Regions from separate parts of the Streptomyces sp. NPDC104381 genome, predicted to be linked through region 2. Evidence: riboswitches for the same ligand, from Rfam matches in the RefSeq annotation. Region 2 holds a riboswitch; the other holds the start of a gene.
The links. Region 2 has a riboswitch for cobalamin ahead of metE (5-methyltetrahydropteroyltriglutamate--homocysteine S-methyltransferase). Riboswitches for the same ligand answer to the same signal wherever they lie in the genome.

Region 1 (7,675 bases), 260 kb from region 2:
CGCGCGGGAGCTGACGGGCCGGATCGAGAGCGCGAACTACTGGGAGATCCTGCTCAGCAAGTTCACCGCGCCCACCCGGATGTTCGGCCCGATCGACGTGGGGGCGCTGAGCCGCGGCGAGTACCGGCAGATCTTCGACGGGCGGGCGACGACCGCGCACATCGCGTTCATCGACGAGATCTTCAAGTGCTCGACCGCGGCCCTGAACGAGACCCTCGGGCTGCTCAACGAACGCGTCTACCACCCGGAGAACGGCGGCGAGCCCATCCACTGCCCGCTGATCAGCGCGATCACCGCCTCCAACGAACTGCCCACCGGCGACGACAGCGCCGCGATCTACGACCGACTGCTGGTACGGCTGGAAGTGGGCTACCTCGCCGACCCCTCCAACTTCGCCGGCCTGGTGCGCTCCGCCGTCGCCGCGCCCGCCGCCACCGCCCGGACCACGGTGGAACTGTCCGAGCTCCGGCGGGCCGTGACCGACGGCGTCCCGGCCGTGGCCGTCCCGGACGCGATCGTGGACGCCGTCTGCACGCTGCGCGCCGCCCTGCGTCGCAAGGAACTGATCGCCTCCGACCGCCGCTGGCGCCAGTCGGTCAGGCTGCTGCAGGCCAGCGCCTTCCTGGACGGTCGTGACGCGGTGGACCGCAACGACCTGTCCGTGCTCACCCATGTGCTGTGGGACTCGCCCGCCGAGCGTCCCACCGTCGAGCGCGAGGTCCTGCACCTGGTGAACCCGGACGCCAGGGAAGCCCTCGACCTCGCGGACGCCATCGAGGAGCTGGAGGCCGAACTCGACGCGAAGGCGGGCCAGTCCCGCGAGGCCCTGGCCGACTGGGCGATCAGGGAAGCGATGACCAAACTCAACATGGCCGGCAAGAAGCTGGAGCGGCTCCGCGGGGAGGCCGAGACCGCCGAGCGCTCCACCACCGCCGTCGAGCGTGTGATCATCCTCCAGCGCGCCGTCCACGCCCGGGTCCTGACCGAGGCGCTCGGGGTGGACGCGAGCATCGTGCAGGCCCAGCTCTGAGGGGGGCGGGGGACACGACCATGGGCGGGGCACTGAAGGACCTCACGGAGCTCACGGACCGGGCCGGGAAGTGGCTCGGCACGGCCGCCTCCGGTGCCGAGCGGGGGCGGGCGACCACCGCGGTGGCCGCCGACCGGTTCGACACGATGGCCTGGCGCGACGCCTGCGCCGCGACCACCGGGCTCCGGCACCTCGCACACGCCCTGAACCAGCGCCACGACCACACCGAGGACCTGCTCACCGACGCGTTCCTGGCCGCCTACAAGGTCAGCCCTCAGGTACGCGACCGGGCCGCCATGGACCCCTCACGGCTGGTCAACCACCAGGTGATCACGGCCATGACCGGCAGCCCGGAATTCGCCGAGCTGCACCGCGAGACGTCCGGCGACCCCTACGCCGCCGCCACGGCCGTACTCGCCCAGGCCGACGCCCTGCGCGCCATGCTGGAGCGGGCCGAGGACGCCGCCGGGCAGATCCGGCGCGCCGAGGCCACCCGGGACGAGGCCGAGCGGGCGGCCTCCGAGGTCGCGGGGGCGCTCCAGCAGGCCGCCGAGGAGGCGGACCAGGACGGCACGGTGCCGGACGGGCCGGCCGACGCCCTCGCCCAGGCGATCGAGAGGGCCGAAGCCGCGGACGCCGCCGCACGTCAGGCCGCCACGGAAGCGGGGCAGGCACTCGCAGCGGCGGCCCCCGGCATCCGTGCCGCCGCCCGGAGCGGCAGCGCCAGGGCGGCCGAGCAGTCCCGCGACGAGTCCGAGCTGATGCGCGCGTGGGGTGTCGGCCCGGGAGAGCTGGAGCGGATGCCGTTCGGCCGGCGGGCCCAGCTCGCCGAGCGGCTGCGCTCGGGCCGGCTGGGCCCGTTCGCCGACCTCATCGGCCGGTTCCGGCAGATGGCCGCCGGGGAGAACGCCCGCAGGATCGAACAGGCCCGGGGCGAACTGGTCGGGATCACCCTGGGCGACGACCTCTCCCGGGTCATCCCCTCCGAACTGGCCAACCTCGGTGTACCGGCCATGAGGAGCGTGTTCGCCGCGAAGTACGCCGAGTCACGGCTGATGCTGTACGACAGCCGGGGAGAGCAGACCACGGGGAAGGGCGCCGTCATCGCGTGTGTCGACTGCTCCAACTCCATGAGCCGCCCCGGCCCCGGCGGGATCACCGGCGAGGCGTGGTCCAAGGCGTGCGCCCTGGCCCTGCTGGACCAGGCCCGCCGGACGCAGCGCGACTTCGTCGGCATCCTGTTCTCCTCCGCCGAGTCCCTGAAGGTGTGCCGCTTCCCGGCCTCCGGGCCCGCCGCCATCGAGGACGTACTCGACTTCGCCGAGCACTTCTTCGGGGGCGGAACCAACTACCGGGCGCCCCTTTCGGCGGCGGTCGGGCTGCTGGAGAAGGAGTACAACGACGACGGCCGCAGGCGCGGCGACATCGTGATGATCACCGACGGGGAGTGCGATGTCACCGAGGGGTGGATGCGCGGCTGGAACGAGGCCAAGCACACGCTCGGCTTCCGCTCCTTCGGACTGGCGGTCGGCGTCCCGCAGGCCACCGCCCCCGGCACGGTCCTGGACGCCCTGTGCGACAACCTCCGCAGCATCGAGGACCTGACCGACGTCCATGCCGCCGGGGACCTCTTCCGGGTCATCTGACCGGCCGGCCGCCTCCGGGCCGTCCGACCGTGTCCGGGACGAAGCCGGCGAGCTGCTCGGCGGTACGGGGGCCGGGCGCCGTGGAGTCCAGCAGTCCCTGCGCGCGCAGCAGCGAGGCACTCGCGACGCCCCACGGCAGCCGCAGCCCCGCCTCCCGCAGGAGATCCGTACGGGCGAGCATCGTGGGCGCCGGCCCGGCACGGACACCCGAGGGCGTGAGCAGCGCGGCGTCGTCGGCCCACCGCAGGGCGAGGTCGACGTCGTGGGTGGCCATCATGACCGTGGTGCCGCTGTCGCGGAGTGTGCCGAGGGTGGCCAGCAGCCTCTCCTGGCCGTCCGGGTCGAGCCCGGCCGTCGGCTCGTCCAGGATCAGCACACGGGGCCTCATCGCGACCGCGCCCGCGATGGCGGCACGTTTGCGCTGCCCGTAGGAGAGCAGATGGGTGGGCCGGTCCGCCAGCGCACCGATGTCGAGTGCGGTGAGCGCCTCGTCCACCCGCGCCCGCACCTCGGCGTCCGGCAGGCCCAGGTTCAGCGGCCCGAACGACACGTCCTGGAAGACGGACGCGGCGAACAGCTGGTCGTCGGGGTCCTGCACCACCAGCTGGACCGTGGTGCGCAGCCGGGTCAGCCCCTTGCGGTCGTACGTCACCGGGCGCCCCTCGACGCTCAACTGCCCGTCGCGCGGCCGCAACCCGCCGCTGAGCAGCCGCATCAGCGTGGTCTTCCCGCTGCCGTTCCGGCCGAGCAGGGCGAGCGCACGCCCGGCACGCGCCTCGAAGTCGAGGCCGCTGAGCACGGTGGGGCCGTCCTCGTACGCGAAGGACGCGCCCCGCAGGGACAGCAGCACGGGGTCGCTCATGACAAGGGCCTTTCCAGGGCGAGGGTCAGGACGGTGAGGGCCGCGAGCAGGGTGACGCTCACGGACACGAACCGGACGGAGACACGGGCGTCGGGCACCAGGACGCGCAGGGTCCCGTCGTAACCGCGCCCGGCGAGCCCGGCCTGGAGGCGGGCCGCACGGTCGAAGGCCCTGACGAAGGCGGTGGCGCCCAGCCCCGCCAGCGAGCGCCAGGCGGCGGCCCGGGTGGTGTGCCCGAGCCGGGCCGCCTGCGCCTCCCGGATCCGGCGCACCGAGTCCAGGAGCAGGAAGCTCATGCGGTACGTCACCAGCGCGACATCCACCACCGGCGCGGGCACCCCCGCCCTGACCAGGCGGGGCAGCAGATCGGACATCGGAGTGGTGAAGGCGAACAGCAGCACCCCGAGGGACGCCGCCGACGTGCGCAGCAGCAGCTCCCCGGCGCGTACCGGCCCGCCGTCCGCCAGGGCCACGAACCCGCCCGGCCCGCCCACCTGCACGAGCAGGGTGACCGCGCCGGTGACACAGAAGCCCAGGGGAACCCGGTACGCGCGCCACAGCTGACGGGCGGGCACACCGGCCGGCCCCAGCAGCACGGCGACGGCGGTGAGGAGGACGAGGGCGGCACCGGGCCACGGCGGCAGCGAGATCGCCAGAACGGTGAGACCCAGACCGAGCACGGCCTTGTCCACGGGATGGCGGCGGCGCCAGCGAGAGCTGTGCGCCGCCGCGTCGATCGGCAGCACGCGCTCAGTTCCCCCGGGCCGCGGACTCCCCGACGGCATCGCCGTCCTGCCGCACGGCCGCCCGCAGCTCGCCCTGACGGCGCCCGCGCCGCAGGCCGAAGTAGTAGGCGAGGACGCCCGCGCCGAGCGCGGCCTGCAGGGCGAACAGCGCCGACTCGATCTCGCCGGACGGCGGTTCGTACAGCGGGGAGAACCAGGGCTCGTAGTCGGGGTCGATCTCGGTGATCGCCGTCTCGGCCTGGGCGTCGGCCCCCGTGAACGGCTCCTTCTCGCCGTCGCCGAGGCCGAGGGCCAGCGGCAGGACGGCCAGCGCGGCCACCACGACCAGCAGAAGGGCGTTGATCTTCGTGTTCCTGTTCATCGGGCCACCGCCTCGGTCTCGGCCGTCCTGGTCCGGTTCTGCCTGCCCGAGAGGAACACGCCCAGCCGGGTCAGATCCCCCTTGCTGGACTGCACGAGGAGTCGCATGACCAGCACCGTCAGAAGCCCCTCGCTCACCGCGAGCGGGATCTGTGTGACCGCGAAGATGGAGCCGAACTTGCCGAGCGCGCCCAGGAACCCGCTGCCCGGGTCCGGGAAGGCGAGCGCCAGCTGCACGCTGGTGACGCAGTAGGTCGACAGGTCGGCGACGAACGCGCCGAAGAACACCGCCACCATCAGCGGTACGTCGTACCGGCGGAGCAGCTTGTAGACCGCGTACCCCGCCCAGGGGCCGACGATCGCCATCGAGAAGACGTTGGCGCCCAGCGTGGTCAGACCGCCGTGGGCGAGCAGGAGCGCCTGGAACAGCAGGGTGATGGTGCCCAGCACCGCCATGATCGGCGGACGGAACAGGATGGCCCCCAGACCCGTACCCGTGGGATGCGAGCAACTCCCGGTCACAGAAGGGATCTTGAGAGCGGAAAGTACGAACGTGAAGGCCCCGGAGGCCCCCAGGAGCAGCGTGCTCTCAGGGTTCTCCCTGACCTCACGCGTGAGTGACCGGACTCCGTGGACGACGAACGGCGCGGACGCGACACCCCAGGCGATCGCGTGCGCCGGAGGCAGAAAACCCTCGGCTATGTGCATGGCTCAGCAGACCCTCTCCAGCACCTCGTGGATGGTTGAAGTGCCTTGGCCGGTCTCCTGGCTTACGGGTACCACCGCCCGAACTCCGCCTTCCCGGGTCACAAGGACCCAGTGGCTGCCCGCGAGGGCCGGAGCCGGACTTCCCGATCACAGTGGCGAGGGCCGCACCGGCATCACACCGATTTCCCGATCACCAAGGCGTGGTGACAGTAGTGCCAGGTGGGGGACGATGACAAGCGCGCCCGACACCCCTGGGAGAGGGCGGTCGAGCAGGCGGCCGACGGTGCGAGCCGCACCCCGGCGTATGACGTCGACCCGCCGCGTGTACGCGAATCGCCCCTGGCCGGGGTACCGCGGGGAAGTTTTGGCTACGCTGATCGCTCGTCGAGTACGTGGGGGCACAGTGAGCAGTACGGCGAGTCGGATCCGGGTGGTGCTCGAGGGCGGCCCTGACAGCGATCCGGAGGAACTGGAGTCGTGCACGCTCGCGTTGCGCGAGCACCTGCTGGAGCAGGAGTTCGACGGCGTCGTGCTGGAACGGGCGGGAGGGGCGCCGGAGGGAGCCAAACCGGGCGAGGTGATCACCCTGGGTGCCCTGCTGGTGACGGCGGCGCCGTTCGTGGTACGTAGTCTGGTGCACCTGCTGCACGCGTGGATCGAGAACCGGCCGGTCCGGAGGATCAGCATCACCGTGGGTGAGGACAGCCTGGAGGTGGAAGCCGTGTCATCGGCCGACCAGCGCCGACTGATCGAGGAGTTCATCTCCCGGCACACCCCATCGCGCAGCGCGGTGGAAACCGTGCCACGCCCGGGCCCGGACGCATCGGTGCCGCGATCCGGGACGGCCGAGCAAGTCTGAAGGGGGACACACGATGCCCGGGGGCCGGTTTGCCCTGCTCATCGCGACCGGTCGCTACGACACCCCCGGTCTGAGCCGATTGCGCTCGCCGGCGCCGGACGCCGAAGGTCTGGCCGAGGTGCTCAGCGACCCTCAGGTCGGTGACTTCGCCGTGCGGACGGTGATCGACGGCCGCCACGGCGAGGTGAGCCGGGCGATGGAGGAGTTCTTCCTCGACCGGAGCCGGGACGACCTCCTGCTGCTGCACCTGTCGTGCCACGGGATCAAGAACGACAACGGAGAGCTGTACTTCGCGGCGCGGGACACCGACCAGAAGCTCCTCGCCTCCACCGCCGTCTCCGGTTCCTTCCTGCAGATCCAGATGCGCCGGTGCCGGGCCCGGTCCATCGTCCTGCTCCTGGACTGCTGCTACAGCGGGGCCTTCCTGCACGGCACCAAGGGTGACACCACGGTCCACGTACGCGATGAACTGGCCGGGCACGGGCGTGCGGTCATCACGGCCACCAACCGCACCGAATACGCCTGGGAGGGCGATCACGTCAGCGCGTTGGAGCCGGGCAGGTCCAGGTTCACCGGAGCCGTGATCGAAGGCCTCCGCACCGGGGAGGCCGATCTCGACAGGGACGGGGCGATCAGTGTCCACGAGCTGTACGACTACGTCTACGAACGGATCCTCGCAGCCGGGGTGAGGCAGCGGCCGCAGATGTGGGCGGAACTCGAATACCGGGTGACCATCGCGAAGGCGGCGAGGACACAGAGGGTTTCAGCGCCGGAGCCGTCCCCGATCCTCGACCGGCTGGACCAGGTCACCTCCCGCTCCGATCTGGGGGAACAGCTGAAGGCTCTGAGGGCCAGGGCCGGAGAAGCCGACTGGCCACCGGCCGCGATGTTCGCCGTGGCGTTCGGGAAGGATGCCGTCGGCGCCACGGACGGGGGCCAGGGGGAGTCCACCGTCGAGCGGTGGCTGTCCGGCCGCGCCCTGCCCGCGCACTGGGCCGGTCTGGAGAACCTCGTCAGGGCACTGGGGGCAAGCCCGGAGGAGACGACCGCCTTCGGGGAGGCGTACCACTACCTCCGCGCCCTCGAGGCCCTGCCGACCGCACCGGAGGTCACGTCCCCGGCGAAGGCCGGTCCCGTACCGGAGGCCGGTCCCGTACCGGAGGCCGGTCCCGTACCGGTGGTCGAGTCTCCGGCGGAGGCCGAGTCCCCGGCGGAGGCCGAGTCGCCGGCGGAGGCCGAATCCGCGCCTGTGAGGAGACGGAGGGTCTACTTCCGTGACCAGGTGGTCACCCTCGCCGTCACTCTGCTGATCGCCGTTGTCGCGGCGGGATACATGGCGGCGCTGCAGGCCGACCCCGGGCCGTCCGTCGTCAGGATGGTCGTCTTCGGCGTGCTCGGTCTGCTCGTCGTCGTGGTCGCCTTCGCCGTGGGGATGGTCTCGACGGTCCCCACCAAGGAACAGAT
Region 2 (7,675 bases):
GACGCAGGGGACCGATCCGGGCGACCACGCGCACCGTGCCGTTCTCCGTCTCCACCTGGTAGTGGTGTGCCTCGTCGAGCCGTACGGCGAGGCCGCCCCGGCCTCCTTCACCGGTGTCGACCCGGGTCCGCGCCACGCAGTCGGCGTCGCGCTGGCGCCGCCCGACGAACAGCGCTCCGGGCTTCTCCATGCCGTCGGCCCGGGCGTGCAGCACCAGATGGCCCGGCCGCTCGTCGAGGCGCGCGGCATCCGGGTCATGACGCCTCAGCGACACCCAGCAGGGTGCGAGGGCGGGGGTGTCGAAGTCGTCCCGGTGCGGCTCTGCGGGCCAGGGGTGCGGGGTCAACCCGGGCGCCTGGGAACGGAGTTCGAGCGGTCCCGGCAGGGGCCAGCCGTCCTCCCAGCGCACCGGTGCCAGGAATGTCTCCCGGCCCATGCCGTGGTACCCCGGTGTGTCGCCTCGGGGCCTGGTGCCCAGCAGCACCATCCACCAGGTGCCGTCGTGCGCCTGCACCAGGTCACCGTGGCCGGTGTTCTGCACGGGGTGTCCGGTGCTGCGATGGGACAGGACGGGGTTGTCCGGGTGCGGTTCGAAGGGCCCCGGCAGGGTGCGGGCCCTGGCCACGGACATCGCGTGCCCGCGTTCCGTGCCGCCCTCGGACAGCAGCAGGTACCACCAGTCGCCGATCCTGTAGAGGTGCGGGCCCTCGGGGTACTGGAGGCCGCTTCCCGACCACATCTCCACGGGCTCGCCGAGCAGTTCGCCCGTCCCCGGCTCGATGCGCACCCCGCGGATCCCGTCGTGGGAGAACACGCACCAGCAGTTCCCCTCGTCGTCCCAGGCCAGATCGGGATCGATGCCGGGTATGCCGACCGGCACCGGATCCGACCACGGCCCGGCGGGATCCTCGGCGGTGACCAGGACGGTGCCCGCGCCGGCCACCACGGTAGTGATCATCAGGAAGAGGCCGTCGTGGTGCCGCAGCGTGGGCGCGTACACCCCGCAGGAGGCGGGAGCCGTGTCGGGGAGCGACAGGTGCGAGGGGCGGTCGAGGGCGTGCCCGATCAGCCGCCAGTGCACCAGGTCCCTGCTGTGCCACAGCGGCACTCCGGGCACGTATTCGAAACTGGACGTCGCCACGTAGTAGTCCTCGCCCACGCGGCAGATACTCGGGTCCGGGCTGAAGCCCGGGATCACGGGATTGTCGAAGAACGCCACGGTCCGTCCTCGGGGTCGGCCAGGGCCGAGACCCACGGCCATGATCGTTGAAGCGCTTCGACGGTGCCAGTCCACCGGAAGGGTGTCAATGGACAATTCCGGCCCTGCTGCTCCCGGTTGCCTGCCGGGGTGGCGTGTCGAATCGCTTCGACGCCCGTTCCCGACCCGGCCGCTCCGGAGCGCGGACATGGGTGGAGCGGCCGGACCCCCGCCCGTGACCGCCTCCGCCCGGTGGGGCCGGATACGGGACCCGCGTGAGCCCGCGACGCGCCATCCGCATGCTGGACCTGACGCACCGCGCCCTCGGAACGCCCCGTAGGCTTGCGGGTGCAGCTGGTTCGCCCCGTCCGCCAGGCGGGATGCGTCGTAAGAGGGAACCCGGTGGAATTCCGGGACTGCCCCGCAGCGGTGAGCGGGAACGACCGCCGTCATGAGCACTGGGTCCGACGTACCGGACCTGGGAAGCGACGGCCATTAGGTGTCCTCACGGAGGACGTGCCCGCGAGTCCGAAGACCTGCCAACTGCCCGCGCACGGACGAATCGTGCGCGGACATCCCGGTGACCTCGTGGGCGGGTCGGCGTGCACACCTGGCGGATCTCCGCGTCGTCCGACGCTTCCCGCCCTGTGCGTCACCCCTTCGTGCCCTCGTCCCGTCGCCGGGATCTCAGGGATTCATCTCGCGAAGGAGATCTCCGTGACCACCGAGCACGCGACCGCGGCAGCGCGGTCCACCGTCCACGGCTACCCCCGGCAGGGACGGAACCGGGAACTGAAGAAGGCCGTCGAGGGCTACTGGAAGGGGCGGGTCACCGCCGACGCCCTCCGCGCCACAGCCGCGGATCTGCGCCGTACGAACTGGCGGCAGCTCGTCGACGCCGGCGTCGACGAGGTCCCGACCGGGGACTTCTCGTACTACGACCACGTACTGGACACCACCGTCATGGTCGGGGCCGTCCCCGACCGGCACCGTGAGGCGGTCGCCGCCGATCCGCTGGACGGCTACTTCGCGATGGCGCGCGGAACCCAGGACGTCGCCCCGCTGGAGATGACCAAGTGGTTCGACACCAACTACCACTACCTGGTCCCGGAGCTGGGCCCGGACACCGTGTTCACCGCGGACTCCGCCAAGCAGGTCGCCGAGCTCAAGGAGGCCGTCGCGCTGGGGGCGGCCGCCCGGCCCGTCCTGGTCGGCCCGGTCACCTATCTGCTCCTGGCCAAGCCCGCCCCCGGTGTGGCCGCGGACTTCGACCCGCTCACCCTGCTGGACCGCCTGCTGCCGGTGTACGCCGAGGTGCTCGCCGACCTGCGGGCGGCCGGCGCCGACTGGGTGCAGCTCGACGAGCCCGCGCTCGTCCAGGACCGCACCGGGGCCGAACTCGACGCCGCCGAGCGCGCCTACCACCGTCTCGGCTCGCTCACCGACCGGCCCAGGCTGCTCGTCGCCTCCTACTTCGGCCGGCTCGGCGAGGCCCTCACCGTCCTGGCCAAGGCGCCGGTGGACGGGCTCGCGCTGGACTTCACCGGTGCAGCCGCCACGAACCTGGACGCCCTGGCCGCCGCCGGCGGGCTCCCCGGGAAGCGGCTGGTCGCCGGTGTGGTCGACGGGCGCAACATCTGGATCAACGACCTGGAGAAGTCGCTGTCCACCCTGGGCACCCTGCTCGGGCTCGCCGGACGCATCGACGTGGCGCCCTCCTGCTCCCTGCTGCACGTCCCCCTGGACACCGCCGCCGAACGGGACATCGAGCCGCAGGTCCTGCGCTGGCTGGCCTTCGCCCGGCAGAAGACCGCCGAGATCGTCACCCTCGCCAAGGGCCTCACCCAGGGCACCGGCGCCATCGCCGCCGAACTCGCCGCCAACCGGGCCGACCTGGCCTCCCGCGCCAACTCGCCCGTCACCCGGGACCCCGCCGTACGCGCCAGGACCGCGGCGGTCACCGACGCCGACTCCCGCCGCTCCCAGCCGTACGGGGAGCGTGCCGCCGCCCAGCGCGCGCACCTCGGGCTGCCCCTGCTGCCGACGACCACCATCGGCTCGTTCCCGCAGACCGCCGAACTGCGCACCGCCCGCGCGGACCTGCGGGCCGGACGCATCGACGCGGCCGGGTACGAGGAGCGCATCAAGGCCGAGATCCAGGAGGTGATCTCCTTCCAGGAGAAGACCGGCCTGGACGTCCTGGTGCACGGCGAGGCCGAACGCAACGACATGGTCCAGTACTTCGCCGAGCAGCTGACGGGGTACCTCGCCACGCAGCACGGCTGGGTCCAGTCCTACGGCACCCGCTATGTCCGCCCGCCGGTGCTGGCCGGTGACATCTCGCGCCCCGAGCCGATGACGGTGGGCTGGACGACGTACGCCCAGTCCCTCACCGGCCGGCCGGTCAAGGGCATGCTCACCGGGCCCGTCACCATGCTCGCCTGGTCCTTCGTCCGCGACGACCAGCCCCTCGGCGACACCGCCCGGCAGGTCGCCCTCGCGCTGCGGGACGAGGTGGACGACCTGGAGGCCGCGGGGACGTCGGTCATCCAGGTCGACGAGCCCGCGCTGCGCGAGACGCTGCCGCTGCGGGCCGCCGACCACGCGGCCTATCTGGCGTGGGCGACGGAGTCGTTCCGGCTCACCACCGGCGGGGTGCGGCCGGACACGCAGATCCACACGCACATGTGCTACGCCGAGTTCGGCGACATCGTCCAGGCCATCGACGACCTCGACGCGGACGTGATCAGCCTGGAGGCGGCGCGGTCGCACATGCAGGTCGCCCATGAGCTGGCGGAGCACGGGTATCCGCGTGAGGCGGGGCCCGGCGTGTACGACATCCACTCCCCCCGGGTACCGAGCGTCGCGGAGGCGGCCGAGCTGCTGCGCACCGGGCTGAAGGCGATCCCGGCCGAGCGGCTGTGGGTCAACCCGGACTGCGGGCTCAAGACCCGCGGCTGGCCGGAGACCCGTACGTCGCTGGAGAACCTCGTGGCCGCGGCGCGTACGGTCCGCGGCGAGCTGTCGGCGTCCTGACGCTCCGGGGCGGCCGGGGCCGGAATGTGTCCCGGCCCCGGCCGCCCCTGCCGGGTGCCTCGCTCAGCCGGGCAGGTATTCCGTCATTTCGACCTGTTTGTGCTGTTTGATGGCGGGTACGCCGCAGGGAGGGCGGAACACAGCGCTCCGCTGCGTGCCGCGAGCCACCGCCCGCAGACCGGCCCCGACACCCACGAGAAGGAGTCATCCGTGCCCTCCGTACCCGCCATCACGCTCAACAACGGTGTGGAGATCCCCCAGCTCGGCTTCGGGACCTTCCAGATCCCTGCCGAGGACACCCGCGAGACCACTCTGGCCGCTCTGGAGACCGGTTACCGTCACATCGACACGGCACAGATGTACGGCAACGAGCAGGAGGTCGGCCAGGCGGTCAGGGAGTCCGGCCTCGACCGTGCCGATGTCTTCGTCACCAGCAAGCTGAACAACGACGCCCACGCGTACGACGACGCCCTCCAGGCGTTCGGGCGCACCATGGACAAGGTGGGGCTCGACTATCTGGACCTCTTCCTCATCCACTGGCCGCTGCCCGACAAGGGTGACTTCGTGGAGACCTGGAAGGCCCTGGAGGAGATCTACCGTTCGGGTCGCGTCAAGGCCATCGGAGTCTCGAACTTCCAGCCGCACCATCTGCGCCGTCTGCTGGACGGCAGCACGGTGGTGCCCGCCGTCAACCAGATCGAGGTCCATCCGTACCTCACCCAGGACGCCGTCAGGGCCTTCGGTGCCGAACACGACATCGCCACCGAGGCCTGGTCGCCGATCGCGCAGGGCAAGGTGCTCGACGACCCGGCGCTGACGCGTATCGCCGAGCGGGTGGGCAAGTCGACGGCGCAGGTCACGCTGCGCTGGCATCTGCAGCGCGGGGACATCGTGTTCCCCAAGTCGGTGACGCTGCGGCGCATCCAGGAGAACTTCGACCTCTTCGACTTCGAACTCACCGAAGGGGACATCGGCGAGATCAACGCCCTGAACCGTGACGAGCGCACCGGGTTCGACCCGGACCGTTTCAACGGCTGAGCCGTCACGGGCCGATCGGGCACAGGACCCGCCCCCGGCGAGGGGCGGGTCCTGTGTTTCCGTGCGCGGGGAGGTCGCTCAGCGCGTCACTTCAGGGCGGGCGGTGCCGCGTCCGCCGAGGTGCCCCACTCCGAGGGCTCCGTACCGACCTCGAAGGACAGGTCGCGTGTGCGGCGGATGTCCTCGGTGGTCAGGTACGTCTTTCCGTACGCCGCCCCGTCCGTACGCGCCGACTGGATGTAGCGCGCCGTGTCGGAGGTGCCGGGAGCCCGGACGGTCAGGCTGCCCCTGGGGTAGTAGCGCCGGTCCAGGGTCAGGTCGACGCGCTCGAACACGGGTGTCGACAGGCCCCAGGTGTCGGTGCCCGGCTGGACCGGGAAGATCCCGATCGAGGACAGGACGTTCCAGGCGGACATCGTCCCCAGGTCGTCGTTGCCGGTCATGCCGGTCGGGGTGTCCGTGAAGAGCGTCAGCGCGGCGTGCACCACGTCGGTCGTCTGCCAGGGCCGGCCGGTGGACAGATAGGTGTAGGGCGCGATGAGGTCGGGCTCGTTCTGCGGGTTGTACTTGTCGGCGTTGTAGTAGTCGTACGGCCCGTTCACCCACACCTCGCGGGCGGTCTTCGCTGGGTCCTGGAGCAGCTGCTCGTACGCGAAGAACGAGTCGAGCCGTTCGTTCGCGGCCTCGGTGCCGCCGATCAGGGAGACCATGCCGGGCAGGTCCTGCGGGACGAGCCACTGGTACTGCCAGGAGGTGCCTTCGTGGAAGCCCTCGCTCTGCGCCGGGTCGGCGGGGCCGGTGAAGGCACCGCTCGCGTCCCGTGCGCGGAAGAAGCCGGTCGAACTGTCGAAGATCTTCCGGTAGTTCTGTGCCCGGGCCGCGTAGCGCGCGGCGTCGTCCCGGTGCCCCAGCTCCTTCGCCATCTGTCCGAGCATCGCGTCGGACAGCGCGTACTCCAGGGTCGCGGAGGCGCCGTGGTCGTAGTCGGAGTCGCCGGGCTTCACGTGGTCGCGGCCCTTGATGTACGGCGCGAAGCCGTCCGCGAGGTACTCCTTGTTGGCCTCACGGCCCACGGGGGCGGAGTCGGCGGGAGGCACACCGTCGGCGTTCTTCTTCAGCGCGCGGTACGCCTTCTCCTCGTACCCCTTGAGGAGGCCCTGCTGGTAGGCGTTGGTGAGGAACGGGGTGACCGGGTCACCGGTCATGATGTTCGTCTCGACCGTGCCGTAGCCCCACTTCGGCAGCCAGCCGCTGTCCTCGTCGATCTTGATGACGGAGATGGCCATGTCGCGTGACTCGTGAGGTGCGAGCAGCGAGAGGAGCTGGGCCTGGGTGCGGTAGGTGTCCCAGAGCGACCAGTTCTGGTAGTAGGTGAACCCCTTGGCGCGGTGGATCTTCTGGTCCCAGCCCGTGTAGCGGCCGTCGACGTCGCTGCCGATGTTCGGCGCGAGGAACGAGCGGTACAGGGACGAGTAGAAGGTCCGGCGCAGCGTCTCGCTGCCGCCCTTGGCCCGGACGTCGTCGAGGCGGTCCTCCCAGGCGTCCCGTGCGGCGTGTGCGACACGGTCGTACGAGCGGCCGCCTTCGGCACGGAGGTTGAGGGCGGCGCCCTTGGCGTCCACGTACGAGATCGCGGTGGTCGCCTCGACGGTGCGGTCCTTGGTGGTGTCGAAGCGCAGGAAGGCTCCGTTGCGCTCGGCGGCGGCGGTCGAGGAGGTCGACCCCTCGGTGACCTTGTCGCCCTTCCAGGTGCCGGAGGTGGTGAAGGGCCGGTCGAAGCGGGTGATCGTGTACACGGTGTACGGCTTGGTGTCCTGACAGAAGCCGCTGCCGGTGATGGCCGTGCGTACGGTGCGGTTGTCGAGGATCTCGACCTCGGTGTTCAGGGTCTTGTGCAGCGACTGGCCCGCGTTGACGAGGACGTTGGCCTTGTCGGTGGCGGGGAAGGTGTAGCGCTGCACCCCGGTGCGCTCGGTGGCGCTCAGTTCTGCCTTGATGCCCGTCTTGAGGCCCACCTCGTAGGTGCCGGGGCCGGCCTTCTCGTCGTCGTGGCTGAACTCCGCCGCGTAGGCGGCGTTGTCCGTCGACGTGATGTCGCCGGTGGTGGGGAGCACCGGGAGGTCACCGCCGAGGCCGCAGCCCACGCCGGAGATGTGGACGGTGGAGAAGCCCCGGATGTGGGTCTCCGAGTAGTCGTAGCCGGTGTTGTGCCCGGTGTCGGGCGAGAACTGCACCATGCCGAAGGGCACCGCGGCGCCCGGGTAGGTGTTGCCCTCGTTCTCGGTCCCGATGAACGGGTTGACGAGATCGGTGAGCCGGCCGCGCTCGGCGTGCCCTCCCCCGTCCGCAGCGGCGGGTGCGGCGACGGCGCCGCCGAGGAGGGCTGCCGTGGCGGCCGCCGTC

Region 1: it holds a riboswitch for cobalamin, as region 2 does, so the genes downstream of both, ACZ607_RS18305 (energy-coupling factor ABC transporter permease) here and metE (5-methyltetrahydropteroyltriglutamate--homocysteine S-methyltransferase) in region 2, are expected to answer to the same signal.

What each region holds. Positions count from the first base shown of each region.
Region 1 covers NZ_JBVJNK010000005.1:108,447-116,121, forward strand. Annotated here, with positions in the region: gene ACZ607_RS18280 (AAA family ATPase) at 1-1,030, shown strand, start outside; gene ACZ607_RS18285 (VWA domain-containing protein) at 1,051-2,676, shown strand; gene ACZ607_RS18290 (energy-coupling factor ABC transporter ATP-binding protein) at 2,669-3,538, opposite strand; gene cbiQ (cobalt ECF transporter T component CbiQ) at 3,535-4,284, opposite strand; gene ACZ607_RS18300 (energy-coupling factor ABC transporter substrate-binding protein) at 4,289-4,645, opposite strand; gene ACZ607_RS18305 (energy-coupling factor ABC transporter permease) at 4,642-5,352, opposite strand; cobalamin riboswitch at 5,383-5,565, opposite strand; gene ACZ607_RS18310 (hypothetical protein) at 5,756-6,211, shown strand; gene ACZ607_RS18315 (caspase, EACC1-associated type) at 6,225-7,675, shown strand, end outside.
Region 2 covers NZ_JBVJNK010000005.1:366,217-373,891, reverse strand. Annotated here, with positions in the region: gene ACZ607_RS19425 (glycoside hydrolase family 43 protein) at 1-1,219, opposite strand, end outside; cobalamin riboswitch at 1,537-1,756, shown strand; gene metE (5-methyltetrahydropteroyltriglutamate--homocysteine S-methyltransferase) at 1,916-4,234, shown strand; gene ACZ607_RS19415 (aldo/keto reductase) at 4,445-5,272, shown strand; gene ACZ607_RS19410 (GH92 family glycosyl hydrolase) at 5,359-7,675, opposite strand, start outside.